Regions from separate parts of the Promicromonospora aerolata genome, predicted to be linked through region 4. Evidence: riboswitches for the same ligand, from Rfam matches in the RefSeq annotation. Region 4 holds a riboswitch; each other region holds the start of a gene.

Region 1 (7,109 bases), 1.5 Mb from region 4:
CCGCCCGCCAGGTCGTGAGCTGGTCCGCCAGGAACCGCGCCGCGCGGCGCGGCCGCCCGCCTGCCACGTGCGGGGTGAGGATCAGGTTCGGCGCGTCCCAGAGCGGGGAGTCGGCCGGCAGGGGCTCGGTCTCCATGACGTCGAGCGCCGCACCGGCGAGCCGCCCGGACCGCAGGGCCTCCACCAGTGCCGCCTCGTCGACCGTCGCGCCGCGGCCGACGTTGACGAAGCGCGCCGACGGCGGCAGCAGGCGCAGCAGGCGGTCGTCGAGAATGTGCTGGGTGGCCGGGACGGCCGGCAGCAGCGAGATGAGCAGGTCGGTCTCGCCCAGGAGCGCGTCCAGGCCGGCGGCGTCCACCACGGGGTAGCCGGAGCGTTCGCCCGCCCGCGAGGCGACGCCCGTGACCTGCGCGCCGAGCGCGGTCAGGAGCGGCGCCAGCCGCAGGGCGATCGAACCGAAACCCCAGATCGTCACACGCGCGTCGTCGAGCGTGTACTCGCGGCCCGTGACGGGATCCGCCTGGGCGAACGCGATCTCCTTGGCCCAGCGGTGCTCCCGCTGCGCGGCCAGCGACGTGTCGAGGCGTCGGACCGACGCGAGGACCAGGGCCAGGGCATGCTCGGTGACGGTGTCGTCGTGCAGGGACTGGCCCGACGAGATGACCACGTCGGGGCCGAACCCGGCTCCCAGCGCGACGTCCGGCCCGGCGGAGAGCGTCTGCACCCAGCGCAGCCGGGGCAGCCGCCGGGCGGCGTCGGCGACGATCTTGGGCGGGCTGGACCAGGTGACCAGCACCTCGGCGTCCGTGTGCTCCTCGGGGATCGGGTCGTTCATCGCGTACGTGGCGACGACGTCGGGGCCGCCGGGAGCGAAGGAGGCTCCGGCGTCGGGCAGGAGCGCCGGGAAGTCGAGGTCGAAGGGCACGTCCGGTACGAGGATCTTCACGCCCGGGACGTTACCGGACGGTGCTCATGGACGAACGCGGTGCTCGCGGACGAGCACGGGGTGGGTCGCACCGGACGTCCGGTGCGACCCACCCCGTGGCCGGTCTGGAGAACTGTACGAGAAGCGGTCAGCCCGTGACGCGGATGAACACCGCGTTGTTCTGCCACATCTCGCCGTACTGCACGGGGGTGCCCTGCTGCTGGGCCTCCACGACCATGCCGTTGCCGGCGTACAGGGAGACGTGGCCGGGCGTCCACACGATGTCGCCGGGCTGGGCCTCGGCGGCGGAGACCTGGTAGCCGACGGTCGACATCGCGCTCGAGCTGTGCGGGAGGTCGACCCCGAGCTGGGCGTAGACGTACTGGATGAGTCCGGAGCAGTCGAAGCCGCTGGGGGAGGCTCCGCCCCACACGTAGGGCACGCCCACGTACTCGAGGGCCAGGTTGACGGCTTGCTGGCCCAGGCCGGAGGTGTCGGCGACGGTCTCGACGGCGGCAGCAGCCTCCGCCTCGGCGGCGGCCTCGGCCTCAGCGGCTGCTGCGGCCTCGGCTGCTGCGGCCGCCTCGGCCTCGGCCTTCGCCTTCGCCTCGGCCTCCGCCTCCGCCTCGGCGCGCGCCTCGGCCTCCGCCTTGGCCTTGGCCTCGGCGATGCCGGCCTCGGTCTCGGCGTACGGCGTCACCGACACGCGTCCGCGCTCGGCCCAGAAGTCGGCGTTCTGCGTGACCTCGACCTTGGTGACGAGGTTCTCGGTGAAGCCGGCCCGGGTCGTGGAGTCGACGGTGTTGCTGACCGGCGTCGCGTTGGCGAGCGTCGTCTGCGTGTGCGTCTCGGGGGGCGCCGTGTGGGCGGTCTGCGTGAAGACCGACGCCAGCATGCCGGACGTGACGACCGCGATGGCGCCAGTTCGGGCAGCGTTCTCGGCGGCGGTCTGGGTCAGTGCGGTGAAGGGGGTGAGCGCGGGGCCGTCGGCGCGGTGCCTGCCCCGGCTGCTGGGACGGTTTGCCTGGTCGTCCGCCCAGTCATGGGTGCGGTCGGTGAGTACGGTCACCAGTGATCTCCTCGGACGCCTACGAAGTGAGCTGTCGGGTTCGGATGGGGAGAGCGATCACCCGGCCTCGCAAGGAGGCTTCACCCCAAGGACACTCACGTGCCCGGCCTACTTGGTTCCCCCGTCCCTGTCACGTCGTAGCTGCTCAGATCCGGTGACAGGGCTCGGCGTCCGGACCAGGACCCCACCGTTACTGGCGAGGTGTCATGACCGTACCCGCCCATCGAGCAAATGTCACGATTAGGTCACATACCAACTTGTGATGGAACCTCGCTGGTAATCAGTGCCCCATGCGACTATGACGTGCATGCCAGATTCCATGCGTTCCCGGTACGACGTCGTCGTCGTGGGCGGCGGCCACAACGGCCTCACCGCCGCGGCCTACGCGGCCCGTGGCGGCCGGTCGGTCCTGGTCCTCGAACGAGCGGACCACGTGGGCGGCGCCGCCGTCTCGGCCCAGCCCTTCGCCGGGGTGGACGCACGGCTCTCCCGCTACTCCTACCTCGTCTCGCTCCTCCCGCGACAGGTGGTCGAGGAGCTCGAGCTCCCCATCACCCTGAAGCGCCGGCGCTGGTCCTCCTACACACCCGTGGCCGACGGCGGCCTCCTCGTCGACAGCCAGGACGACGCCGTCACGCGCGCCTCCTTCCGTCACCTCACCGGGTCGGACGCCGACTTCGAGGCCTGGGGGCGCTTCTACGCCATGACCGGCGAGGTGGCCCGACGCCTCGCGCCCACCCTCACCGAGCCGCTGCTCCCACGCTCGGTCGTGCGCGACCGGGTGGTCGACGGTGTGGGGGAGGAAGCCTGGCGCTCGCTCTTCGAGGAGCCCCTCGGTGCGGCGCTGCGCCGCACCTTCGCCGACGACGTCGTGCGCGGGGTCGCGGCCACCGACGGTCTGATCGGCACGTTCGCCGACGTCGACGAGCCGACCCTGCGGCAGAACCGCTGCTTCCTCTACCACGTCATCGGTAACGGGACCGGCGACTGGGACGTGCCGGTCGGCGGGATGGGCGCCGTCTCGGGCGCCTTGCGCGACGCCGCACTGGCGGCCGGCGCCACGATCGTCACCTCGGCGACCGTCACCGCGGTGGACCCCGGCACCGCGGGCGCGGAGGTCGCCTGGACCGACGCCGACGGACGCACGCAGGGCGTCACCGCGGGGCACGTGCTCGCCGGCTGCGCCCCGGCGGAGCTGGACCGGCTGCTCGGCGGCGAGCCCGCGGCGCCCGGCACCTCCCCCGAGGGCGCCCAGCTCAAGGTCAACATGCTGCTGACCCGCCTGCCCCGGCTGCGCGACGGTGTCGACCCCGTCGCTGCGTTCAGCGGCACCCTGCACGTCAACGAGTCCCTGACCCAGCTCCAGCACGCGCATGCACAGGCGGCCGCCGGGCAGGTTCCCGACCTACCGCCGAGCGAGATCTACTGCCACACCCTGACCGACCGGACCATCCTCGGCCGGGAGCTCGCCGCGACCGACGCGCAGACCATCACCCTGTTCGGCCTGCACATGCCGGCCCGCCTCTTCCGTGCGGACCCGGACGGCGCACGGGACCAGGCGCTCCGGGCGACGCTCGCGTCCCTGGACTCGGTGCTGGCAGAGCCGATCGAGGACGTGCTCGCGCTCGACGCCGACGGCGCCCCCTGCCTCGAGGTGCGCAGCCCCGTCGACCTGGAGGGCGACGTCGGGCTGCCGGGCGGGCACATCTTTCACCGGGACCTCGGCTGGCCCTTCGCCGAGTCCGACGACGACGCCGGGCGCTGGGGCGTCGAGACTGCGCACCCGCGGGTCCTGCTGGCGGGTGCGGGCGCGCGCCGGGGTGGGGGCGTGAGCGGGATCCCGGGCCGGGCGGCCGCCATGTCGGTGCTGACGGAGTAGGCGAGAACGGGGTTGTGTTCCTGAACGGTGCTCAGAGGAACACAACCCCGTTCTCGCCCGGTCAGCCTGACCAGCGCAGTCAGCGGATCTCGGCGCGCCGGAGCCGCCACAGACCGGCGGCGAACGGGGCGGCTATCCACAGTGCCGCCGTGAGGCCGAGCTGGGTCCACTGCTCGCCCGTGACGGTCTCGCCGAGCAGCGCGTACTGGGCGTGCGTGAGGTCGAGCCACGGCGCGGCGGCGCCGTACCACTCCACGGCCATGGCCAGCTGGCTGGACAGCGAGGGTACGACCAGCGCGAACAGGAGATAGCCCACCAGTGCGACGGACGACCGGCGCAGGATCGTGCCGAGCGTGAACCCGACGGCCACGCCGACGGCCTGGAAGGTGAACAGGTACAGGTGGTCGGCCACGGACAGGTTCCACACCGGCGCCGTCCCCTCGACCGCCGCGCTCAGCAGGGCCCCGCAGGCGGCCAGCCCGAACGTCAGTGCCGTCGCGACCAGTGTGAGCCCGGCCACGCAGGCGGCCTTGGCGGCGATCACCCGCCCGCGCCGGGGGACGAGCGTGAACGTGGTCAGCGCACCCCGCTGGCTCCATTCGCCCGTGACCGACAGCAGGCCCACCATCGGCACCAGCAGCCCGAGCGGGTAGGCGACCGCGTTGGCCAGGTCGGCATAGGTCGCCTGGAAGGGAGCGAACAGGACCAGGACCGCGACGGCGCCGACGGCGACCAGCGCGATGCTCACCAGGAGCCAGAGCGCGGACCGGGTGTCGGCCAGCTTGCGCAGCTCCACGTCGACGAGCCGGCGGAACGGGATGGGCGCGGTGCGCTGCGTGCTCACGCGGCGGCTCCTGTCGTGGTGGGGGCGGAGGGCGCGGTGTCCCGCTGGGTCGGCGCGGTGAGGGCGAGGAAGGTCTCCTCGAGGCCCACGCCGTCGGCCGCCCGAAGCTCGGTCACCGGCACGCCGGCGGAGAAGGCGACGCGGCCCGCGTCGGCCAGGTTCGCGTCCGTGAGCACCGCACCGTCGTCCGTGCGGGACGTCGTCTGCCCGGCGGCTTCGAGCGCCGCGGTCAGCGCCGCCGCGTCGTCGGCTCGGACCAGGGTGCCGACGCCGGCCAGGAGCTCCGACTTGGGTCCGCCCGCAACGACCCGCCCGCCGCCGATCACGACGATGTCGTCGGCGATGGTCTCGATCTCGGCGAGCAGGTGGGACGAGAGCAGCACGGTGCCGCCGTCGTCCGCGAAGTCACGCAGCAGGTCCCGCATCCACCGGATGCCGGCCGGGTCGAGGCCGTTGGCCGGCTCGTCGAGGATGAGTACCTCCGGCTCGCCGATCAGCGCCGTCGCGACCCCCAGCCGCTGGCGCATGCCGAGCGAGTAGTTGCCCACGCGCCGCTTGGCCTCCTGCGGTGTGAGGCCCACCCGGTCGAGCGTCTCGCTCACGCGGGCCGCGGGCAGGCCGAGGGTGCGCTGGGCGAGCACCAGGGACTCCCGTCCGGTGCGGCCGGCATGCTGGGCCGACGCGTCGAGGAGCACCCCCACCTCCCGCCCCGGGTTGGGCAGGTCGGCGAACCGGCGGCCGAGCACCTGCGCGGTGCCGGACGTCGCCTCGGCCAGTCCGGTGAGGATGCGTAGCGTCGTGGACTTGCCCGCGCCGTTCGGCCCGAGAAAGCCGGTCACGCGGCCGGGCCGCGCCGTGAAGGAGACGTCGTCGACGGCCGTGAAGTCCCCGTACCGCTTGGTCAGCGCCGAGATGGTGATCATGACGACGACGCTAGGGCGGCGGTCGGCCGGAGCGGCTCCGGGATGCCCCCGGTTCTCACCCTGGTTCGGCGGCCGGCCGGTCGGGGTCCAGCAGGTCGGTCTCCTGCGCGGCCGACCACGCGTAGTCGGGGTCGGTCCGCAGCAGATCCGCGTGCGTACCCCTCGCCCGGACCCCCTCGCCGACCCCGAGCGCCACCACCTCGTCGGCCGCCGCCAGCGGGGTGAGCCGGTGCGTCGCCAGCAGCACCGCACGCCCGGTCGCCCGCGCGTGCGCCGCCACCGCGCTCACCAGGGCATCCGCGGTGCGGCCGTCCAGGTGCTCGGCGGGCTCGTCCACGAGCAGCACCCGCGCGGGGGAGAGCAGGGCGCGGGCAACCAGGAGGCGACGGCGCTCACCGCCGGAGACCGCCGCTGCGTCCGTACCGACCAGGGTGTCCAGCCCCTCGGGCAGCGCGGCCAGCCACGTCCCCAGCCCGACGGCCTCGAGCGCGGTCCGGGCCTCGGCGGCCGTGACGTCTCCGCGGGCCACCCGCAGGTTCTCCAGGACCGTGGTGTCGAACAGATGCCCGTCCTCGGCCACGAACAGCCGGCCTGAGCTGGTCGGGGCGCTCGGTGTGGCCGGTGTGGTCGGTGTGGTCGGCAGAACGTCAGATGATCGGTAACTCGGAATGCCGACCTCCTGACGTTCTGCCGACCACGCGGAGACCGTTCCACCGACTGGCGGGATCAGCCCGGCGGCGGTCATCAGCAGCGTCGTCTTCCCGACGCCGGACGGTCCGGCCAGTGCCACGACGGAACCAGGGCGCAGCGTGAGGGACACCCCCTCGACGGCGGTGCGCGGGCGCCCGGCGGCGTCGGGCCAGCCGGCGGCGACGCCGTCGAGCACGAGCAGCGCGCCGCCCGCTTCCCCGGACGTGCCGGGCGCTCCGGCTTCCCCGGACACGCCGCGCGCCCCCGCTTCCCCCGACGCGCCCTGCGCCGGGGCAGCCTGCGTTACCGATCCCGGATCGGACGCGGGCAGGAGCGCCAGCAGCCGACGCGCCGCCTCCCGCGACCGGTGGAGCTGGACCGCGGCGGCGGGGAGCCCGGCCGTCGCCTCGAACACGGCGAGCGGCGTCAGCACGATCACGGACAGCGCCTCCACCGACAGCGAACCCGCCAGCGCGGCCGGGATCCCGAGCGCCAGCGCGGCGAGCACCGCGAGACCCTGGGCCAACGCCCCCAGCGCAGCGGCGAACCCAGAGGTGCGGGCGCCGTCGTCGGCGACGGCGGACAGGCGGGCGTCGGCCGTGTCGAGGCCGGCCAGTCGTGCGCCGAACCGACCGGCGACCCGCAGCGGCGCCGACTCCTCGAGGATCTCCAGGGACAGTGCGGTCACGTCCCCCCGGGCGGCGGCGCCCCGTGCCTCGGTGCGCGCCGCCGCCCGTGCGGCGAGCCACGGCGTCAGGACCCCGGCGAGCACCAGGCAG
Region 2 (7,109 bases), 700 kb from region 4:
CACCTACCCGTACGGCAAGGACCCCGAGAACAAGAACGTCCGCCTCGCGCCCTCGATGCCCCCGCTGGACGAGGTGCGCACGGCGATGGACGGCGTGGCCACCTGCGTGCTGCTGGCGGCCGCAGAGGCCGCCCACGTCGACTGACCTGTCAGCACCGCCCCGATGTGTCAGACCCTCAGGTCACTCCGGTGACCTGAGGGTCTGACACGTTCGAGGGCGCCTGACCGGTCAGTCGTTGCAGTGCTTGTTGACCACGAACACCGGGCACGCCGAGTGGTGGAGCACGGCCTGGCTCGTGGAGCCCAGCAGCAGCCCGCGGAACCCGCCGCGGCCACGCGAGCCCACCACCACCAGGTCGGACGCCGTGGAGAACTCCGTCAGCAGCTCGGCGCCCGTACCGTCCAGCACGATCCGCCGGATCCGCAGGCCGGGGTTCTCCGCCTCGTACCGGTCGACCAGCACGTCCATGCCCACCGCGATGTCGGCCAGCACCTGCTCACGGTCGATCGTGGACGGCAGCCACGCCAGCATGCCGGTGTTCCCCACGGGTACGCCGGTCACCGCCGTCAGCTCCGCGCCCCATGCGTTGGCCTGCACGATCGCGTGCTGCAGCGCACGCTCCGCCTGCGGCGACCCGTCCACGCCGACGACGATGCGGCGCACCTCCCGGATCTCGGCAGCGCCGGGCGCGACGGCGGTCGGTGTCTCTGCCGCACCGCCGGCAGCAGTGCCCGGCACGCTCCAGGAGACGCCTCGGTTGGCCTCCGCACGCAGCGGGACCACGACGACCGGGCACTGGGCGTGCGCGGGTAGCGCGGACGACACCGTGCCCAGGAGCCGCTCCGTGAATCCACCCCTGCCGCGCGTCCCGACGACGGCGAGCCCGTAGTCGGCGGACAGCTCCACGAGCACACCCGCCGCGTCGCCGGTGGCGACCTCGGTGGTGGCACGCACCCCGGCGTCGGCCACGCGGGCCTCGGCCTCGGCGAGCACCGACTTGGCGCCCTCCTGGATGGTCGTGTCGTCGAGGGCGGCGTACCCGCCGTCGAGCGAAGCGGCCGTGAACGACGGCAGGGAATAGCTGCACACGATGTGCAGCGACCAACCCACACGATGTGCGTAGGCGGTCGCCCAGTCGAGCGCATGCAGACTAGCGGCCGATCCGTCCACCCCGACCAGTACGACCTCGGATCGCGTCATCGCCAGACCTTTCTTCGCCCAAGCACCATTGCACTCCCAACGCTACCGGCGGCGGGCACGTTGTGGGTATCCGGAGGCATGACGACTGCAGAACGATGGCACGACAGAGCGCCTGCCCGATGGTCCGGACAGGCGCTCTGGCTGGTGGTCGTGCGCGGCTGGGGTCAGCCCATGCGGATGAACGTGGGGTTCGACTGCCAGATGGTGCGGAAGTCGACCACGGTGCCCGGCTTGGACGCGTCGATCATGGTGTTGCCACCGGCGTAGATCGAGACGTGCCCGGGGGTCCACATCAGGTCGCCCGGCTGCGCCTCGGACGCCGGCACCTGGGTGCCGTAGCTGGGCTGCGAACCCGACGAGTGCGGCAGCGGGATGCCCAGCTGGCCGTAGACGTACGCGGTGAAGCCGGAGCAGTCGAACCCGCTCGGCGAGGAACCGCCGGAGACGTACGGGACGCCGACGTAGCGGCTCGCGACGGAGATCACGGAGTTGCCGATCGCCGACGCGGGCACGTCCACGGACGCGGCCGTCGTGGTGGCAGCGGCCTCGGCAGCCTCAGCGGCCTCGGCGGCAGCAGCCTCGGCGGCCTCCGCAGCCTCGGCGGCGGCGAGCTCTGCCTGGTAGTCCTCGTTCTCGGCGGCGGAGACCACGGAGACCGCGGCCTTCTCCACGTTGAGCTCGGCGTCGGGTGCGACGGTCACGACCGGGGCGTTGGTCAGCGCCTGGCGGGCCTGCGACGTCAGTGCGTTGAGGTCAACCGAGTTCATCTTCGCGTGGCCGGCCTCGACGGGCGCGGCCTGTGCGGCCATCGCGCCACCGAAGGTCGAGACGAGAAGCGCGCCACCCGCGGCGGCGACGGCGGTACGGCGGCCGACCGCGGCGTTCTGGGCGAGTTCGGTGAGCGGAGTTACTGGTCGTCGCGCAGCCCGATGACGAGCGCGAGTCGTACGTGCAGTCACGTATTACCTCTCCTTGTACGCCTTCGAGGTCAGCTGTCGGGTTCGGGTGGGAGAAATCACCCGGCCGTGCAATCCCGAAGGAGTGCCCGGCTTCACCCCGAGGACGCACCCTGGCGCCCGTTGGTGGGTCCCCCGCCTCTGTCATGCGGTCGTATTGGACCCCGGCCGGTGACAGAGTTCGGCGTCCGTCCGAGGACCCCCACGAACAACTCCGCGGGAGCGGTCTGAACGTACCGGACCTCACCCTCAATGTCACGTTCCGGCAACGAATGCCATGACGTGTCGTACCTTGGGTGGCAGGTTTCCGACAAACCGGACGGTTCGGAACCGACTCAGGTGGTCGGCGAACCGGCTCAGGCGGTCGCGACGAAGAGGTGGCGGGCCAGGTCCTCACCGAGCTCCAGCGCCGTACCCGCGCCGTCGACCGTCACCGTGTAGGTGCCGTCGCTGTGCTCGGCGGTGATGCGCGAGCCGGGCACCAGGCCGGCGTCGGACAAGCGGGCGAGCAGCTCCACGTCGGTCTGCAGCGGCTCCGCGATACGGGTGAGGGACGCCGCGAGCGGCTCACCCCTGACCCCCTTCTTCGCCGCTGCCTCGAACGCCGACGGCAGCGAGATCACACCGCTCAGGAACGGCACGTCGGTATAGGCCTCACCGAGCTCCGACAGGCCCGGGATGGGGTTGCCGTACGGGTCGTGGTGCGGGTGGTCGAGCAGGCCCACCAGGCGCTTCTCCACGAGGTCGCTCATGACGTGCTCCCAGCGGCAGGCCTCGACGTGCACGTGCTCCCAGTCGAGCTTGATGACGTCGGTCAGCAGGCGCTCGGCGAGACGGTGCTTGCGCATCACGCGCATGGCCTTGTCCTGGCCCAGCTCGGTGAGCTCGAGGTGCCGGTCGCCGGTCACGATCACCAGCCCGTCGCGCTCCATGCGCGCGACAGTCTGTGACACCGTCGGTCCGGAATGCCCCAGGCGTTCCGCGATGCGCGCGCGCAGGGGCGTGATGCCCTCCTCGTCGAGCTCGTAGATCGTCTTGAGGTACATCTCGGTGGTGTCGATCAGATCCGTCACGTCAGCTCCCGTCATGCGCACAGCCGCCCAGTCGCCCTGGACACGTGCGGCCCGGGCGTCGGCCCAGGTTCTAGTCTAGTTCTGTGCCACTGACTATCCCGCCACACCTGCTGCCCACCGACGGCCGTTTCGGCTCCGGCCCCTCCAAGGTGCGCCCGGGACAGGTCGATCATCTCGTGGCGAACGCGCACGTGCTGGGTACGTCACATCGACGGGCGCCGGTGAAGGACCTGGTGCACCGCATTCGTGAGGGTGTCACGGAGCTGCTGGGCGCGCCCGACGGGTACGAGGTGGCGCTCGGCAACGGAGGCGCCACGGCCTTCTGGGACCTCGCCACCCTGTGCCTCGTGGAGCGCAGGGCGCAGCACGCGGCCTTCGGCGAGTTCGGCGGCAAGTTCGCCGCCGCGACGTCGCGAGCCCCGTTCCTCGAGCCCTCCCAGGTGATCGCGGCGGAGCCGGGCACGGTGGCCTACCTCGAGACGGCCGAGGGCGTGGACACCTACGCAACCCCGCACAACGAGACCTCCACGGGGGCGGTCGCCCCGGTGCTCCGGCCGGCCGGGTCCGACGGCGCCATCGTGCTCACGGACGGGACGTCCGGAGCCGGTGCGCTGCCCGTCGACCTCAGCCAGACCGATGCCTACTACTTCGCACCGCAGAAGGTGTTCGCGGCCGACGGCGGACTGTGGCTCGCCGTACTCTCCCCCGCTGCCGTCGAGCGCGCCGCGCGGATCGAGGGCTCGGGACGGTGGGTGCCGGAGTTCCTGTCGCTCACGACGGCCCTCGAGAACTCACGCCAGGACCAGACGCTCAACACGCCCGCCGTCGCGACGCTGCTCCTCCTGGCCGACCAGGTCGAGTGGCTGCTCGACCAGGGCGGGCTCGAGTGGTCGACGAAGCGCAGCGCGGCGTCCGCGGAGATCCTCTACTCCTGGGCAAGGGCCCGGGAGTGGGCGACGCCGTTCGTCGCGCGCCCCGAGGAGCGGTCACCGGTGGTCGGCACCATCGACCTCGCCGCGGAGATCGACGTCGACCGTGTGCTCGCGGACCTGCGCGCCAACGGGGTGCAGGATGTCTTCGCGTACCGGAAGCTCGGGCGCAACCAGCTCCGGGTCGGGATGTACCCGGCCGTCGATCCCGACGACGTCGCAGCGCTCACCGCGTGCGTCGACTACCTCGTCGAAACCGCCTGACCAGCATGATCACGTCCGCAATATCCCTTGGACGGCGGGTTCTGCCTATTGTCCGAGACAGAGGGACTCTGTAACGTTTCCGCAACAGAGGGAACCATTCGAGGGGCTGTTCAAACACCATGCCAGTGATCGACCACTTCACCTTCGGGATCGTGACGCCTCTGCTGGCGTACGCGATCTCGTGTACCGGCGCGGCGACGGGCCTCGCGTGCACGTCCCGAGCCCGAGCAGCTTCGGGCGGCACGCGCGCGGCGTGGCTCGTGTTCGGCGCCATCGCCCTCGGCGGCACCGGCATCTGGGTGATGCACTTCGTCGCCATGCTGGGGTTCTCCGCTTCCGGTGTGACCATCCGATACGACATTCCCCAGACCCTCCTGAGCGCGGCGATCGCGATCGTCGTGGTGGGAGCGGGCCTGTTCATCACGGAGCTGGGCAAGCGGAAGCTCGCGGCGATGCTCGTCGGCGGTGCCCTCGCGGGCGCCGGCGTCGCGGCCATGCACTACATGGGCATGGAAGCGATGCAGATGTCGGCGCAGGTCGTCTACAACCCGGTCTACGTCGTCGCCTCGATCGTCATCGCGATCGTCGCGGCCACGGCCGCACTGTGGTGCACCGTGCACATCCGCGGCACGCTCGCCACGATCATCGCCACCCTGGTGATGGGACTTGCCGTGACCGGCATGCACTACACCGGCATGGCCGGTGTCACCGTGATCAACCCGATCGACAGCGTCCCCGCCGGCGCCTCGACGATGCAGCTTCTCGTGCCGCTCGTCATGGCGGTGAGCGTCGTGACGTTCCTGCTCATCCTCGGTATCGGCCTCTGGCCCACCGAGGAGGAGCTGCGCACGCAGGCCGAGTTCGAGAACCGGCTCAAGGCGCACAGCGAGCAGGGCCAGCAGTTCGAGAACGTCCGGCAGGACCCGCAGCCGGGGCCCGCACAGTTCGCGCAGACGCATCGCGCGCACTGACTTCCGTCCGGCAGCGATCTCGGAGCGCCCGTCCCCTCGTGGGGCGGGCGCTCCGCTCGTCGGGGGGGGGGGGGGGCGACCCGTGCGCGCGGGCGGGTGTGACCCCACCCACGTACCGTTAGCAAGGCTAATGATCTAGACTGGAGCGGTGTCGAGCTCCCGCAGATCCAGCCGCAGCCCGGCCACCGTCGGGGGCGACCTCCGCGTCGCCCTGACCCGGGTCTCCCGCCGCCTGCGTGCCGAACGCGGCGAGGCCGATCTCCCCGAGGGCCAGTTCGGGATCCTGACGGTGCTCCACAAGCACGGCGAGATGTCCCCCGGTTCCCTCGCCGAGCACGAGCGCGTCCGGCCCCCGTCGATGACCCGAGCCGTCAACACGCTGACGGAGCTCGGCCTCGTCGAAAAGGTGGAGCACGCGACGGACCGCCGTCAGGTCGTCGTACGGCTCACTCCCGCAGGTTCCCGCGAGGTCGCCGAGACCCGGCGCCGGCGCGACGCCTGGCTCACCAAACAGCTGTCCACCCTGACCGGAGAGGAGAGAGAGATCCTCGCAGGAGCCAGTGAGCTCCTGATCAGGATCGCCGCTCGATGAGCGCCACTTTCGCCAGCCTGAAGTACCGCAACTATCGCCTCTGGTTCGCCAGCGCTCTCGTCGCCAACATCGGCACCTGGATGCAGCGCGTGGCCCAGGACTGGGTCGTACTGACCCTCCTCACGAACAACTCCGGCGTCGCCGTGGGTATCGTCACCGCCTTGCAGTTCATCCCCCACATCTTCCTGTCCGCCTGGGCGGGGCTCCTCGCCGACCGTGTCGACCGCCGCAAGCTCCTGATGATCACGCAGGGCGGCATGGGTGTGCTGGGCCTCGGGCTCGGTCTGCTGGTGCTGTCCGGCGCGGCCGAGCTGTGGCACGTCTACGTGTTCGCGACCCTCCTGGGCGTGGTGAGCGCCGTCGACGGACCGGTGCGCCAGACCTTCGTGGCCCAGCTGGTGCCGACCACCCGGCTCGCGAACGCCGTCGGCCTCAACTCGACCAACTTCAACGCCGCACGGCTCATCGGCCCCGGTGTGGCAGGCCTGCTCATCGCCGCTGTCGGCACGGGGTGGGTGTTCATCATCAACGGCATCGCGTTCGGCGCCGTGATCATCTCGCTCGCCCGGATGCGCGACCTCCAGCCCTTGCCGATCGCCTCGCGCGCCAAGGGCCAGATCCGCGAGGGCCTCGCCTACATCCGTGGTCGCAGCGACATCGTCGTGATCATGGTCGTCATGGGTGTGGTCTCGACGTTCGGCCTGAACTTCCAGCTGACGTCCGCCATGATGGCGCGCGTCGAGTTCGGCCGGGGCGCCGGCGAGTACGGCATCCTCGGGTCCGTCCTCGCCATCGGCTCGCTCGCCGGAGCCCTCCTGGCGGCCCGGCGGGAACGCCCCCGGGTGCGGCTCGTGCTCGGTGCCGCGTTCGCGTTCGCGGTCTCGATGGGGGTCCAGGCGGTCATGCCGACCTACCTCGGTTACCTGTTGATGTGCATCCCGGTCGGCTTCGCGTCCCTGACCATGCTGACGTCGGCGAACGCCGCGATCCAGCTGTCCGTGGCCCCGGAGCTGCGTGGCCGCGTCATGTCGATCTACGTGATGGTGCTGCTCGGCACCACGCCCCTCGGCTCGCCGGTGGTGGGCTGGATCGGCGAGGAGTTCGGCCCGCGGTACGCCGTGCT
Region 3 (7,109 bases), 1.8 Mb from region 4:
GGCGTGCCCGGTTCCGTCGTGGCGGCGCCGTCCGGGCCCCACGCGTAGTCGTCGCGGACCGAGTACGTGTAGTGGTCGTCGGGCGCTGCCTCGTCGAGCACGAACGGTCCGGTGCCCGCCGTGCCCGCGGCGAGCGTGTCGCGGTCCGCGAGGCCGGAGTCGCAGACCATGGCCAGGCCCGCGAGGCCCTCCAGCAGGAACGGTGCGGGTCCGGCGAGCTCGAGGGTGAGCGTGTCGCCGTCGGCCGACGCCGTGACGCCCGCGGGGAGGAACGCGCCCAGGTACGGGCTCTCGTTGGCCGGGTCAGCCACGTGCTCGATGTTCGCCGCCGCCGTCTCGGCCGTGAACCCGGAACCGTCGGCGCAGGTGACGTCGTCCCGCAGGGTGAACGTCGCGGTGCTGCCGTCCACCGACCACTCGGTGGCCAGCGACGGCACCACCTCCGTGGACTCGGGGTCCACGGCGACAATCGTGTCGTACGCGAGCCGGCTCATGCCGATCACGGAGCTGGTGGCGGACGCGTGCGGGTCCAGGTTGCCCGGGTCGGTCGCCAGGGCGAGCGTGAACGTCCCCGCGGTGGCGTAGCCGCCGTCGGACGCGGTGTCGTCGCCGCCCCCGGAGCAGGCGGCGAGGGCGGTGGAGGTCAGGGTGAGCGCGAGCAGCAGCGCCACGGGGCGCACGGCCCGTCCGGGCGGGGCGGTCAGCAGGTTCACGGGGGTCCCTCTCGTCGGGTCGGCCCTGCGGCGTCGGTGCCGTCGGTGCCGGATCAGCTCGGTGCCGGGGTCGGCTCGGTGCCGGGTCAGCTCGGTGCCCGGGTCAGCCCACCGCCCGCGCGACCGCGCGGCCGTAGTGGATGAACGCGGCCCGGCCGGTGCCGTCGTCGCCCAGGAAGGCGTAGACGGTGTGCACCCCGTTCACGGCGTCGACGGCGATCAGGGCGTCGTCGGCGTACCGCACCAGCTCCGTGCGGAACGGCTGCTCGCCGATCTCGGCGAGCACGTCCTTGGGGGTGCGGTCGAGCCAGACACGGCCGGCGGCGTCCCGGCTGACCACCAGGTCGTAGATGGTGTCGGAGTACGTGCCGGCGCACCGGCTGTCGTCCACGGCGCCCGGCTCGGCCGGCGGGACGGGGCGGTCCGCGAGGGTGACGCCGGCGAGCTCGCTCGTGAGGTACTGCACCACGTCCCGGTAGAGCCCGAAGACGTCCCCGCCGTTGGTCAGCAGCGCCACCGCGACGTTCGCGCCGGGCACCACCCGCAGGAACGCCGCCTGCCCGATCGTCCCGCCGTCGTGCGAGACGACGGTGCCGCCGGCGGCCCGGGAGATGGTCCACCCCAGGCCCCACGCGTCGCCCATCGCGCCGATGTCCGGCACCGGCACCTGCTGCGTCTGCATGGCGGCCACGCTCTGCTCGCTCAGCACCCGCGTGCCGTCCGGGGCCAGGCCACCGGCCAGGTGCATGCCCGCGAACGCGACCAGGTCGCGCGAACGCATCGCGAGCATCGACCCCGCCGCGACGTTGGACCGGGCCAGCGCCCAGACCGGCGCCGCCGTCCAGCCGCCATCCGGGTCCTGGACGTGCCCCACCGCCGCCCGGTGCAGGATCGCCTCGTACGGGCTCGGCGCCACGTGGGTCAGGCCCAGCGGCTCCGCCAGGAGCCCGGTCAGGGCCCGGTCGTACGACATCCCGTGCAGCACCTCGACCAGGCGTCCCAGCAGCGCGAAGCCCACGTTGTTGTAGGAGAACATCGCGCCGGGCGCGAAAAGCTGCGGCAGGCCGTGCAGCTCCGCCAGGTACTTCTCGATCGCGTCGTCACCGCGGCCCGTGTCCGTGAAGACGTCGCCCTCGAACCCGGCCGTGTGGCACAACAGCTGGCGGGTCGTGATGCTGGCGCTTGCCCCTTCGTCCGCCACCCGGAACTCCGGGAGGTACGTGCGCAGCGGGACGTCGAGGTCGAGCGTGCCGTCGTCCACCGCCCGCATCAGCAGGGACGTGGTCCAGAGCTTGGTGACGGAACCGATCTGGAACACGGAGTCGGTGGTCGCCTCGACCCCGGTCGCCGTGCTGAGCACGCCCGACGCCGCGTCGACGATCTTGCCGTCGACCAGCACCGCGACGCTCGCGCCCGGCACCTGGTGGCGCCCGACGAGCTCGGCAAAGTGATCGTCAAGCCAGGTCGAGAGCGAGTCGGGAGATGTCATGGCGTCAGGCTAGGGAAAGCCCCGCGCGCAGTGTTCGTCCGGCCGGACAAGGAGGCGAGGGGCCAGTTGTGCGGGCCGACGAACCGCGTCGTCGCCAGACCGGGATCGGTGGTCGGCGACGCAGGTGTGGTGCGGGTCACCCGGCCCGCTGTCACACTCACCCGGTCCCCGGCGTCTCTTGTGGGTCCGGTGCCTCGCGCACCAGTCCCCTGCAGGAGGTACGTCATGACCCCAGAGCTGGAGACCCTTCGCCGTGACTTCGCCGGCGACATCATCGTGCCGGGCGGCGCCGGGTACGAGGCGGCGAGCCGGACCAGGCTCGTCGCCGGCAGCCCGGCCGCCGTGCTGCGCCCCAGGACCGTCGGCGACGTGCAGGCGGCCGTCCGGTTCGCGGCCGGCGCCGGCGTCCCGCTCGCCGTACGCGGCGGGGGCCACAGCTTCCCCGGCTTCGGCACCAACGACGGCGGCACCGTGATCGACCTCGGCGCGCTCGCCGACGTCGAGCTCGTCGACGAGGACCGCCGCCTCGTGCGCATCGGCGGCGGCGCGACCTGGGGCCGGGTGGCCGACGTGCTGGACCCGTACGGCCTCGCGATCTCCTCGGGCGATACCAGGAGCGTCGGCGTGGGCGGTCTGACCCTGAGCGGCGGCATCGGCTGGATGGTGCGCAAGCACGGCCTGACGCTGGACAACCTGGTCGCCGTGGAGCTGGTCACCGCCGACGGGTCGGTGGTGACCGCGAGCGCGCAGGAGCACCCGGAGCTGTTCTGGGCGGTCCGCGGGGGTGGCGGCAATCTCGGGATCGTGACCGCCTTCGAGCTCGTGGCCCACCCGACCACGGAGATCTTCTTCGGCAAGATCACCTTCCCGGCGGCGGAGGCCGCTGCCGTGCTCCAGGGCTGGGCCGGCCACCTGCGCACGGCGCCCGAGGAGCTGACCTCCCTCGTGAACCTGGCCAACCCGTTCGCCGGCGGCCACGCGGCGCCGGTCGAGCTCCACGTCGCGTTCGACGGCAACGACGCGGACCTCGCGGCACGGGCGGTCGACCCGCTCCGCCGGCTCGGCACGGTCCTGGAGGACGACGTCGCGCCGCGCGCCTATGCCGACGTCCTGGTCGACGGCGGCGAGCTGCCGCCGGGTCTCCGGCTGGTCGGCCACGACGGGTTCGTCGACCGGGAGTCGGCGCCGGAGGCCCTGCAGATCCTTGCCGAGGTGGGGACGTCACCCGGATCGCCGTCGATCGCCGTCCGGAGCCTGGGCGGCGCCGTCTCGCGGGTCGCCGACGACGCCACCGCCTACGCGCACCGCCGGGCGGAGCTGCTGGTCGCCACCATCGTCGGCGGCCCGGAGCCCGTCGTCGAGGCCGCACGTCCGGGCCTGGACGCCCTCTGGGACAAGCTCGCGCCGCACCTCAGCGGCGCGTACGCGAACTTTCTCGGGTCGACGACCGACGAGGACGTGGCCGCCGTCTACCCCGCCCGGACCTCCGCGCGGCTCGCGGCGGTCAAGCGGCAGTACGACCCGAACAACCTGTTTGCGGCCAATCACAACGTGCGGCCGGAGATAGCCGAGTGACGTATCTCATGTCGGACAATCCGGTCAAGGCGAACACTGACCGTCTCGACAGCCGTAATGCGATTGTGACTTTGGGGCCGATCGGGGTTACCGTCGCTCCGGTTCGCGGGAAGGCCGCGACCACTCGAGGCGGACGCCGAGCCCTGTCACCGCCGCGGGATCTGCACTGACCGGATGACAGGGACGGGGGAACCACGTAAGTGGGCACCATCGGTGTCCTTGGGGTGAAGCCGCACAGGTAGTACCGCGGCCGGGTCATTCTCCGATCCGAATCCGACAGCTCACCTCGTAGGCGTCAGGAGAACCACGTGACTACTCGCACGCCTGGGCGCCATCGTGCTGCTCGGAAACCCATCACCCCGCTGACCCCCCTGACCCGTGCCGCGGCGCGGGGCATCTCCGGTGCCGCACGTCGGGGCGCCGTCGTCGCCGCCGGCTCCGGCCTGGTCGTCACCCTGCTCAGCGTCCCCGCCGACGCCGCACCGGTGGCCGACCACAGCACGGCGACGGTCGACGTCGACGCGCTGACGCAGACCTCGCAGACCTCGGTCACCCAGGCCGCGGCCGCGGAGGCCGTGACCACGGCACCGGCCGTGCAGGTGGCCGCCGACAGCAAGTTCACGCTCGAGACCGGCACCATCAAGGTGACGCCGGCCCCCGAGCCGGAGCCCGTACCGGAGCCCGAGCCGGTCGTCGAGGAGGTCGTCGAGGAGGCCGAGCCCGTCGAGGAGCCTGCCCCCGAGCCCGTGGAGAAGGTCGTCGAGGAGGCCGTACCGGCCGCCGCCACCGACGTCGTCTCCATCGCCCGGCAGTACATCGGCGTGCCGTACGTCTGGGCCGGCAACACCCCGGCCGGGTTCGACTGCTCCGGCTTCACCTCCTACGTGTTCGCACAGGTCGGCATCGACCTGCCGCGCACCTCCTCGGAGCAGCGCTACGCGGGCACCGTGGTCTCGGCTGCCGAGGCGCAGCCGGGCGACCTCATCTGGAGCCCCGGCCACATCGCCATCTACGCGGGCGGCGACATGCAGATCGAGGCGCCGGTGCCCGGCCAGACGGTGCACGAGTCGCAGATCTGGCAGGACAGCCCGACCTTCATCCGCGTCGGCTGAGCCGGAGGCGCAGCGCAGGGTGCGGGCCGAGGAACGAGGCACGCGCCCGGAGCGGAGCCGCAGGCTCAGCCGAAATCAACAGAGGCTGAGCCGGAGGCGCAGCGCAGGCTCAGCCGACATGAACTGAGGCTGAGCCGGACGCCCCGCTCGACCAGCAAGACCACGAGGGCCCGCACCGGCACGGTGCGGGCCCTCGTGCGTACCCCGGGCCGGATGGCATGATCACCGCCATGAGCGTCCCCACGGCGGTCGAGACCAACGCCCTGAACACCATCGACGAGTCCGAGCGCCGCGGGTCACCGCGCAGCCTGTTCTGGCCCTGGTTCGCGGCCAACGTGTCCGTGCTCGGGCTGGGCTACGGCTCCTACCTGCTCGGGTTCGGGGTCTCGTTCTGGCAGGCGGTGGTCATCGGCATCGTCGGCATCGTGGCGTCGTTCCTCTTCTGCGGCTTCATCTCGCTGGCCGGAAAACGCGGCTCGGCGCCCACCATGGTGCTGTCCCGGGCGGCGTTCGGCGTGCGCGGCAACAAGCTCCCCTCCCTGCTGTCCTGGATCCTCACCGTGGGCTGGGAGACGGTGCTGGTGGCGCTGGCGACCCTCGCGACGTCGACGGTGCTCGGTGCCCTCGGCTGGGGCGGCGGGACCGTCACCAAGGTCGTCGCCCTCGTGGTCGTGGCGGGCATCGTGGTGGCAGCGGGCGTCTTCGGGTTCGACCTCGTGATGCGGCTGCAGGTGATCATCACCGTGCTCACGGCCGTGCTCACCGTCGTCTACATCATCCTGGTGGCCGACCACGTCGACTGGGCGACCGTCGCCGCGATCCCCGCCGGCGGCGCACCACAGGTCATCGGCGGGCTCGTGTTCATGATGACCGGGTTCGGCCTGGGCTGGGTCAACATGGCCGCCGACTACTCCCGCTACCTGCCCCGCTCCGCCTCCGGCCCCCGCATCGTCGGCTGGACCACCCTCGGCGCGTCGCTCGCCCCCGTGGTGCTGCTCGTGTTCGGCCTGCTGCTCGCCGGCTCGGACCCCGACCTGAACGAGGCGATCGGCGCCGACCCGATCGGGGCCCTCTCCACGCTCCTGCCCACCTGGTTCCTCATCCCGTTCGTCGTGGTGGCCCTGGCCGGCCTGATCGGCGGCGCGGCGCTCGACATCTACTCCTCCGGACTCGCGCTGCTCTCTCTCGGGCTGCCCGCACCGCGCTGGGTGGCGGCCGCGATCGACGGCGGGCTCATGATCGTCGGCGCCGTCTACGTCGTGTTCGTCGCCGACTCGTTCATCGGCCCCTTCCAGGGCTTCCTCATCACGCTCGGGGTACCGGTCGCCGCCTGGTGCGGCGTGCTGCTCGCCGACATCCTGCTGCGGCGCCGCGACTACGCCGACGCCGACCTCTACGACGCCGCCGGCCGGTACGGGTCGGTGAACTGGCCCGCCGTCTTCCTGGTGCTGGCCGGCACCGCCGTCGGCTGGGGCCTGGTGACCAACACCTACGCGCCGTGGCTGGCGTGGCAGGGCTACCTGCTGGGTCCGCTCGGCGGGGTCGACGGGAACTGGGGATGGGCCAACCTCGGCGTGCTGGTCGCCCTGGCCATCGGCTTTGCCGGCACGCTCCTGCTCAGCGCCCGCGTCGTACGCCGCCAGGAGGAGCGATGACGGTGCCCGACGCCGTCGTGGTGCCGCCCGGGCCGGACGCTGCGCTGGTCGTGATCGACATGCAGGACGTCTTCGCCCGCCCGCCCAGCCCGTGGGCCTCCCCCGACTACCCCACCGCCCTCGCGGGGACCCGCCGCCTGCTCCCCGCCTTCGCGGACCGCACGGTCCTCACGCGGTACGTCGCCCCCACCGCGCCCGACGGCGCCTGGCGCGCCTACTTCGACCAGTGGCCGTTCGCGCTCGTGCCCGCCGACGACCCGCTGTACGAGATCACCGACCTGGCCGACGTCGCCGCCGCCGGGGCGCCCGTGGTCACCCGCACCACGTTCGGCAAGTGGGGACCCGAGCTGGACGCCGCCACCCGCTCCGCCGGCGAGCTCGTGCTGACCGGCGTCGCCACGGACTGCTGCGTCATCTCGACGGCGCTCGCCGCCGCCGACGCGGGCCGCCGGGTGCTGGTCGTCGCGGACGCCTGCGCCGGGTCGACACCGGAGGACCACGAGCGGGCGCTGGACGTCATGCGGCTGTACGCGCCGCTGATCGAGGTCACGACGGTCGCCGCGCT
Region 4 (7,109 bases):
TGGCCCACGCGTACCGCACCAGCACCCGGGTAGAGGCACCCGCCGACATCGTCTGGCAGGTGCTGTCCGACGTCGAGCGCATGCCCTCCTGGACCAGCTCCATGACCAGCGTGACCCTGGTCCGGCCGGCGGCCAGGATTGCCGTCGGCTCCCGCGTCGAGGTCCTGCAGCCCGGCCTCCCCCAGGCCACCTGGGAGGTCGACGGCCTGGTCGAGGGCCGCGGCTTCTCCTGGTCGAGCACCACCCCTGGTGTCCGCACGGGCGCCGCGCACCAGGTCGCACCCGTGTCCGACGCCGCGTGCGAGGTCACCCTGGTGGTCGCGCAGAGCGGCATGCTCGCCGGGCTGACGAACCTGGTCCAGGGCTCCAGGGCCCGAGAGCTCGTCGACACGGAGCTGGCCGACCTGAAGTCCGAGTCCGAGGCCCGCGCCCGGGACAGGAGCTGACACGCCGCCGGAGACCGGCGTGTCGCAACATTTCTTTTCCCCTTTTTTGTGCCGTCCGGATGTCCGTCTTGCCCTTCACAATGGCCTCTTACGCTGGCAAAAGGCATCTGGTCGAAAAATTACGCGCGTTCCAGAGAGCCTGATACTTCACGACAACTGTTATCTGATCGAGACAAGGTCGTAACCCGTATGTAGCGTCGGATCCGTTGTGCCACCGGAGGCACGACCGTGGGCCCCATTCCCCAGATCGGTACGGGCCCGCGCAACCGGCGACTTGGAGAACATCGGTGAGTACCACCGTCCGACGCGGTCGACACCGCGCCGATCATGCTCCTAGCACTCCCCTGATGACCGTGACCCGTACAGCAGCCCGTTCGGGTGCACTGATCGCGGCATCGTCCGGACTTCTCGCGACGGCGTTCGCACCCAGCGCACACGCCGTCATGGGAGACGGTTCGAACCGCTTGGCAAGCGTCGACATGACCGCACTGACGCAGGACGCCCGCAAGGAGCTCGCGGCGGCGCCGGCGGTACAGGTCGCGAACGATGCGAAGCTCCGCATCGAGAGCAAGGCCGTCAAGGTAACCCCCGCTCCCGAACCAGAGCCCGAGCCAGAGCCCGTCGTCGAGGCCGGCACCGAACCCGAGGCGCAGGCCGAGCCGGCCGCGGCGGTCGAGCCGGCCGAGCCGGCCACCCCGGACTACGCGTCCGACGGGTCCATCGGTGCCCAGGCCGTGGCGATCGCCATGCAGTACCTGGGAATCGCCTACACGTACGGCGGCGAGTCGCCGGGCACGGGCTTCGACTGCTCGGGCCTGATCAAGTACGTGTACGCCCAGCTCGGTGTCCCGCTGCCGCACTCGTCGTCGGCCATGGTGTCCTCCGGCTACCAGGTGACGTCGCCGATCCCCGGCGACATCGTGTGGACCCAGGGGCACGTCTCCCTCTACGCGGGCGACGGCATGGTGGTCGAGGCCGCCAACTACGGCACACCGGTCCGCCACACCGCCCAGTGGCAGGACTACGCGGTCTACATCCGCCCGTACTGACCGGCACCCGTTTGCTGGCCGGCACCCCTTGCTGGCCGGCCCCCTTGGCTGGTGGGTGTGCTCGTGGCGCCTCGGACGAAGGTCTCGTCGCGACGAGCACGCCCACCGACCGGAGGCCGGTAGCAGTCTCAGGCCCAGGCCTGCGAGAGCTCGTCCTCGGCTTCCTCGCCGGTCTTCCGCTCCGCCTCGCGCGAGAGCCGGAGGGCCGCGATGGTGGCGCCGAGCAACAGGGCGACCACCCAGGCGCCGAGCTGGTGCCCGTCTGGCACGATCGCCGCCGAGGCGAGCTCGTTCCAGACGATGTCCGCTGCGACGAGCGGGTTCTCGGTGAGCTCGGACCCGGGCCAGATGTTCTCCTGCACGGCCAGGAGGGCCGGCCAGGTGGCCTGCAGGACCCACACGACGGCGGCGGCGGGCAGCCAGCCCAGGAGCTCGATCGGCTTGCTGTCCACGGCGAGCCCGAACGCGACGCCCAGGGCCACCGCGAAGAGCCACCACGTGCCGGTGGGGGACACCGCGTTGCCCGGCAGGAGGCCCCAGAGCCAGCCGTCGACGAGCACCACCGGCAGCGCCAGTGCGAGACCACGCAGGGGCGCAGGGCCGAGCGCGGTCAGCAGGCCGGCCGCCAGACCGACCGATCCGGCGACGCCTGTGATCACGAGCATCCCGAACGGCGCACCGTCACCGGGCACGCTCCCCCGCAGCGCGAGCCACCAGGAGGTGCCACCGGTGGCGGCCATCGCCAGCACGGTGCCCACGATCGCCGCGGCGGCCCCCGCCCTGGCCGACGCCGGGATGCCTGCCGTGGCGCCCCCGAGGAGGCCGCCGATCAGGGCCATGACGACCAGGCCGGCCACCGCGTCGTCGGCGGTGTACGGGAGGGGCAGAAAGCCTGCGCCGCCCACCGCTGGACCGCCGACAAGGCCGGTGACCTCGTACAACGCCTGAAGCAGCCAGGGGAGGAAGCCGCAGAGCCACCAGGCGGCGGCACTGATGAGAAGCACCCACCAGGCGGAGATGCGGTACGCACTTTCGGCCATGCCGCCGAACGGTAGCGGATGTGTGTGATGCCGGTCATAACCACTCAAGACCGGAACGGCGTAAATCTGCGCCTTCGTGGGGTCAGACCGTAATGCGTAACCCGATCGTGACTTTTTCCGTGAACGTGTGTACTTTGACTTCTGCTCCCCCGCAACGGTGGAGCCGTGAGCCGGACGCCGAATCCTGTCACCGGTTCATGACCAGACGTTCGAGACAGGAGCGGGGGACCCACTTCCCGGGTGACAGCACGATCGTCACCCTCGGGGTGAAGCCGGACGGAACCCCCCAGTAGCCGTGCGGCCGGGTGTGTACTCCTACCCGAACCCGACAGCTGACCTCGCAGGCGGTACAGGAGACATTAGGTGACGAACTCCATCCGCGGCCGGCATCGTGACAGCCGGCCGGCCATGACACCACTGACCATCCTTGCTCGTACCGCCACGGAGAACGCCGGCACCGTCGCCCGCCGCGGCGCCATCGCCGCAGCTGCAGGTGGCGTTCTGATCTCGACCATCGCGACGACGGCCCACGCGGCCCCGGCGATGGACCTCAAGACCGACGTGAAGACGGCGAAGCTCAACTCGGTCGACCTGAACTCCCTCACCGCAGTGGCCAAGCAGGCCGTCGTGAACTCCCCCACCGTGACCGTCCCGGCCGACGCAAAGATGCCGATCGAGATGGAAGCCCTGGGCACCTCGTCCGACGCGGACGGCAAGACGGGTAGCGGCGAGGAGGGCGAAGGCCCTGCCGTCGTCTCGGTCGACGCACCGGACCCCGTCCCGGTGGGCCAGCAGGCCATCAATATCGCCTTCAACTACCTCGGCATCACGTACGTGCTGGGCGGTAACTCGCCGGCCGAGGGCATGGACTGCTCGGGGCTGATCCAGTACGTGTACGCCCAGCTCGGCGTGCCTCTGCCGCACCAGTCCACCGCCCAGCTCAACTCGGGCTACCAGGTGACCACCCCCGAGCCCGGCGACATCGTCTGGACGCCCGGCCACGTCGCGCTGTATGCGGGTGACGGCATGGTCATCGAGGCGTGGGCCGCCGGCATGCCCGTGCGCTACACCGAGATGTGGCAGAACAACCCGACGTTCATCCGCGTCGTCTGACGTGGTCTGAGTCACCGGCGCGCGAGCGCCGTAGCAGTGCACCGCGAGGCGTCGCCTCCGTGCCGGGTCACCGTCCGGCACCGGAGGCGGCGCCGTTCGCGTGCCCGGGTCGATCACCGGCTCATGTGACGTCGGGCTCGGCCCGGCTACTCCGCCTCCGGCCAGCCGCAGCTGTCCCCGATGAAGTCGTACAGGGCAGCGCGCGCGGCGTCCGGCATCGGCACGTAGAACACGTGCTGCGCCGTGCCGTCGACGCTCGCCAGCACGGGGAGGAACGTGCCGCGCTTGTCCTCGCCCACGGCGTGCGCGTCACAGCGGGTGGGCACCACCGGAAGAACGATCTCGCCGGACCGTTGCCCGTCCAGCCTGCGCCCCGTCCAGCCCGCGGCGCCTCCGCGGGTGTCGGGGTTGGTCAGGAGGGTGGTCTCGGTGACGTGGTCGATCGTGACCTCGGGGCCGCCGTCGACCGGTTCGACCCGCACGGTGACGAACGCCGTCAGCTCGCCGTCGCGCATCTCGACCGGCACGTCGGGCTGCACGGCGAGTCGCACGCCGGTCTCCACCGCTGCCCGGGCACAGTCCACGGCGTGGTTGCGGGCGAGGTGCCCGGCGGTGTCACGCACCTCGCGGACCGTGAGGTCGGTCGCCGGACCGTGGTCGTCGCCCTCGCCCAGGGCCACCGTGATCGTGGCGGACGGTGTGGCGTCCGGTTCCGGCTCTGCGGGCCCTGCCGGGAACCCCGTGCACTCCGCCTCGCCCAGCCCGACGTAGACGTCCCGCGTCGCGCCCGGCCGCAGGGTACGCGGGCGGTCCTTGGTCTGGTGCGACGGCCCGAACCCGTCGGCGTGCAACGCCCCGGCCAGGAGCGTCATCGTCCGGTCCGAGCCGTTGGTGACCGCCAGGAGGATCTCGCGGTCGGCGTACTGCGTACGGCCCTGCTCCACCTCGACGCTGAGGTGCGGGCCGACGTCGTCGGGTACCGGGCCCACGGTGGACGACGGCGGCCGTGGGCCGCCCGCCGCACACGAGACCGCGGCCGCACCGGTCAACGACGCCAGGAGGACGACGATGACGGCGCGGCCGCGGGATGCTGCGATCAGGCCTTCTTGCGGCCGAAGATCGCCTGGACGATCAGGATCACGATGATGGCGCCGACGACCGAGGTGAGCCATGCCGACCAGGACCAGAAGTTCTCCATCAGGTCGACGTTGAAGATGAGGCCGCCCAACCAGCCGCCGAGCATGGCGCCGAGCACACCGAGGAGCAGGGTGAGCCAGAAGCCACCCGGCTGCTTGCCCGGGATGACGATGCGGGCGATGACGCCGGCGATCAGTCCGAGGATAAGAAAGGCCCAGAAGCCCATGGTGTGTTTCCTCCAGAGTGGTTTGACTGCTTGCGCACCACCCCAGCACCGATTGAACGAACGCGCCACCGGACCCGCCGAATCAGGCGCATATCCGGACAATGCGCCCGGTGAATCGGCGGACCATCGGCGCGCTACAGTTCGCCCGGGCAAGTGCGAGAAGTGGTACCGGAGCGTGGCCTCCGGGCACGTGACGGACAAGGGGAGTCGATGAACCAGGTGATCGGCGCGGAGGCCGAGCCGCGGACGCTACGGGGCAGGGTCCGCATCCTGCTCGAACGCACGTGGTTCAGCCGCCTGGTGCTCAGCGTCATCCTGGCGAACGCCCTGGTGCTGGGTGCGGAGACCATGGTGACGGGGACGGCGCTGTCCGTGCTGCACACGATCGACCACGCCATGCTCGTCTTCTTCGTCGTCGAGCTGCTCCTGCGGCTGTTCGCCAACGGCCGGCGGTTCTTCACCGACCCGTGGAGCGTGTTCGACCTCCTCGTCGTCGGTGTCGCGTTCCTGCCGGCCAGCGGTTCGCTCTCGGCGCTCCGTGCGCTCCGGGTGCTCCGGGTGCTGCGCGTGATCACCGTGGTGCCGTCCCTGCGCCGCGTGGTCGACGGCCTGCTGCGCGCCGTACCCGGGATGGGTGCCGTGGGCGCGCTGCTGATCCTGGTCATGTACGTGTCGGCCGTCATCGCCACCGGACTGTTCGGCGAGACCTCCGAGGAGTACTTCGGCAGCCTCTGGATCTCGCTGTTCACGCTGTTCCAAGCCATGACGGGCGAGGCGTGGCCGGACATCGCGCGCGCGGTGATGGTGGCCCACCCCTCCGCGTGGGTCTTCTTCGTGCTCTACATCCTGGTGGTCAGCTTCGCGGTGCTGAACCTGTTCATCGCCGTCATCGTCAGCGGCATGGAGGAGATCACCGACGAGGAGCGCAAGGACGACGAGCAGAAGGACGAGCGGCTCGACGCCCTGGCCGAGCAGAACCGCGAGATCCTCGCCGAGCTGCGCGCGCTGCGCGCGCTGCGCGCGACGGTCGGCGAGGACCGTGCCGACTCCTAACGGCGTGGAGCCACCACCACGTTGACGAGGCGGGGCGGCCGCACCACGACGCGCAGCACCGGCCGCCCGCCGACGGCCCGCGTCACGGCCGGACGGGCCAGCACGGCCCGCTCCAGCTCGGCCGCCGCGATGTCCGCCGGCACCGACAGCCGGTCCCTGACCTTGCCGTCCACCTGGACCACTCCCTCCACGTCGGCCGTCACCAGCAGCTCCGGCTCCACGGTGGGCCATGGTCGGCCCGCCACCGGCGTCGTGTGCCCCAGGCGCTCCCAGAGCTCCTGGGCCGTCTGCGGCGCGAACAGGCCGAGCAGCACCGCCACCGCCTCGACCGCCTCGCGGTAGACCTGCTCACCGTCCCCGTCGGCCACACCGGCGCCGGCCGACCCAGCCCGCCGCACCTCGCCGACCAGCGCCATCAGCCGAGCCAGGGCGACGTTGAACCGCCCGGCCGCGACGAGCGTGTCGACGTCGTGCACGGTGCGGTGCACCGCCCGGCGCAGGCTGTCGGCGCCGGCACCCCTCGGCCCGGATCTCGACCGGCTCGACCACGAGGACGGCACCAGGCGCAGCACCCGGGCCAGGAACTTCCGCATCGCCTCCGGCGACACGTCCGCCCAGTCGACGTCGTCCTCCGGCGGCCCCGAGAACAGGATCGCCAGCCGCACGGCGTCGACCCCGTGCCGGTCCAGCTCCGCCGCCAGGTCCACGCCGTTGCCCAGCGACTTGCTCATCGCCCGGCCCCGGTTGACCACCTGACCCTGGTTGAGCAGGCGGGCGTACGGCTCCGGTGAGGGCAGCAGGCCCATGTCGTACAGCACCTTGGTGACGAACCGCGCGTACAGCAGGTGCATCGTCGCGTGCTCCACACCGCCGACGTACAGCGCCGCGGGCATCCACCGGGCCGCGTCCTCCGGGCGGAACGGGCCACCGTCGTAGCCCGGCGAGAGGTAGCGCAGGAAGTACCAGGACGAGTCCACGAACGTGTCCATCGTGTCGGTGTCCCGTTCGGCCGGACCACCGCACCGTGGACAGGTCGTCCGCACCC

Evidence for each region. A riboswitch is a leader RNA that binds a small molecule or an ion and turns the genes downstream of it on or off. The one in region 4 is predicted to bind cyclic di-AMP.
Region 1: linked by a shared signal. The riboswitch ahead of ACFSL2_RS23510 (C40 family peptidase) and the one ahead of ACFSL2_RS17035 (C40 family peptidase) in region 4 are both predicted to bind cyclic di-AMP.
Region 2: linked by a shared signal. The riboswitch ahead of ACFSL2_RS20250 (C40 family peptidase) and the one ahead of ACFSL2_RS17035 (C40 family peptidase) in region 4 are both predicted to bind cyclic di-AMP.
Region 3: linked by a shared signal. The riboswitch ahead of ACFSL2_RS09225 (C40 family peptidase) and the one ahead of ACFSL2_RS17035 (C40 family peptidase) in region 4 are both predicted to bind cyclic di-AMP.

Annotation. Positions count from the first base shown of each region.
Region 1 covers NZ_JBHUHF010000001.1:5,302,012-5,309,120, forward strand. The annotation lists gene ACFSL2_RS23505 (NAD(P)-dependent oxidoreductase) at 1-946, opposite strand, end outside; gene ACFSL2_RS23510 (C40 family peptidase) at 1,074-1,994, opposite strand; cyclic di-AMP (ydaO/yuaA leader) riboswitch at 1,996-2,161, opposite strand; gene ACFSL2_RS23515 (phytoene desaturase family protein) at 2,293-3,873, shown strand; gene ACFSL2_RS23520 (ABC transporter permease) at 3,953-4,717, opposite strand; gene ACFSL2_RS23525 (ABC transporter ATP-binding protein) at 4,714-5,640, opposite strand; gene cydC (thiol reductant ABC exporter subunit CydC) at 5,696-7,109, opposite strand, start outside.
Region 2 covers NZ_JBHUHF010000001.1:4,521,526-4,528,634, reverse strand. The annotation lists gene ACFSL2_RS20260 (aspartate aminotransferase type Ic) at 1-145, shown strand, start outside; gene ACFSL2_RS20255 (universal stress protein) at 230-1,201, opposite strand; gene ACFSL2_RS20250 (C40 family peptidase) at 1,366-2,160, opposite strand; cyclic di-AMP (ydaO/yuaA leader) riboswitch at 2,163-2,337, opposite strand; gene ACFSL2_RS20245 (metal-dependent transcriptional regulator) at 2,514-3,230, opposite strand; gene serC (phosphoserine transaminase) at 3,314-4,423, shown strand; gene ACFSL2_RS20235 (MHYT domain-containing protein) at 4,543-5,394, shown strand; gene ACFSL2_RS20230 (MarR family winged helix-turn-helix transcriptional regulator) at 5,543-5,986, shown strand; gene ACFSL2_RS20225 (MFS transporter) at 5,983-7,109, shown strand, end outside.
Region 3 covers NZ_JBHUHF010000001.1:2,032,660-2,039,768, forward strand. The annotation lists gene ACFSL2_RS09210 (ABC transporter substrate-binding protein) at 1-713, opposite strand, end outside; gene ACFSL2_RS09215 (serine hydrolase domain-containing protein) at 817-2,202, opposite strand; gene ACFSL2_RS09220 (FAD-binding oxidoreductase) at 2,428-3,777, shown strand; cyclic di-AMP (ydaO/yuaA leader) riboswitch at 3,932-4,086, shown strand; gene ACFSL2_RS09225 (C40 family peptidase) at 4,086-4,889, shown strand; gene ACFSL2_RS09230 (purine-cytosine permease family protein) at 5,120-6,544, shown strand; gene ACFSL2_RS09235 (cysteine hydrolase family protein) at 6,541-7,109, shown strand, end outside.
Region 4 covers NZ_JBHUHF010000001.1:3,824,843-3,831,951, forward strand. The annotation lists gene ACFSL2_RS17020 (SRPBCC family protein) at 1-446, shown strand, start outside; gene ACFSL2_RS17025 (C40 family peptidase) at 800-1,495, shown strand; gene ACFSL2_RS17030 (hypothetical protein) at 1,624-2,535, opposite strand; cyclic di-AMP (ydaO/yuaA leader) riboswitch at 2,701-2,897, shown strand; gene ACFSL2_RS17035 (C40 family peptidase) at 2,899-3,648, shown strand; gene ACFSL2_RS17040 (hypothetical protein) at 3,795-4,697, opposite strand; gene ACFSL2_RS17045 (GlsB/YeaQ/YmgE family stress response membrane protein) at 4,745-5,011, opposite strand; gene ACFSL2_RS17050 (ion transporter) at 5,222-6,064, shown strand; gene ACFSL2_RS17055 (class I tRNA ligase family protein) at 6,061-7,109, opposite strand, start outside.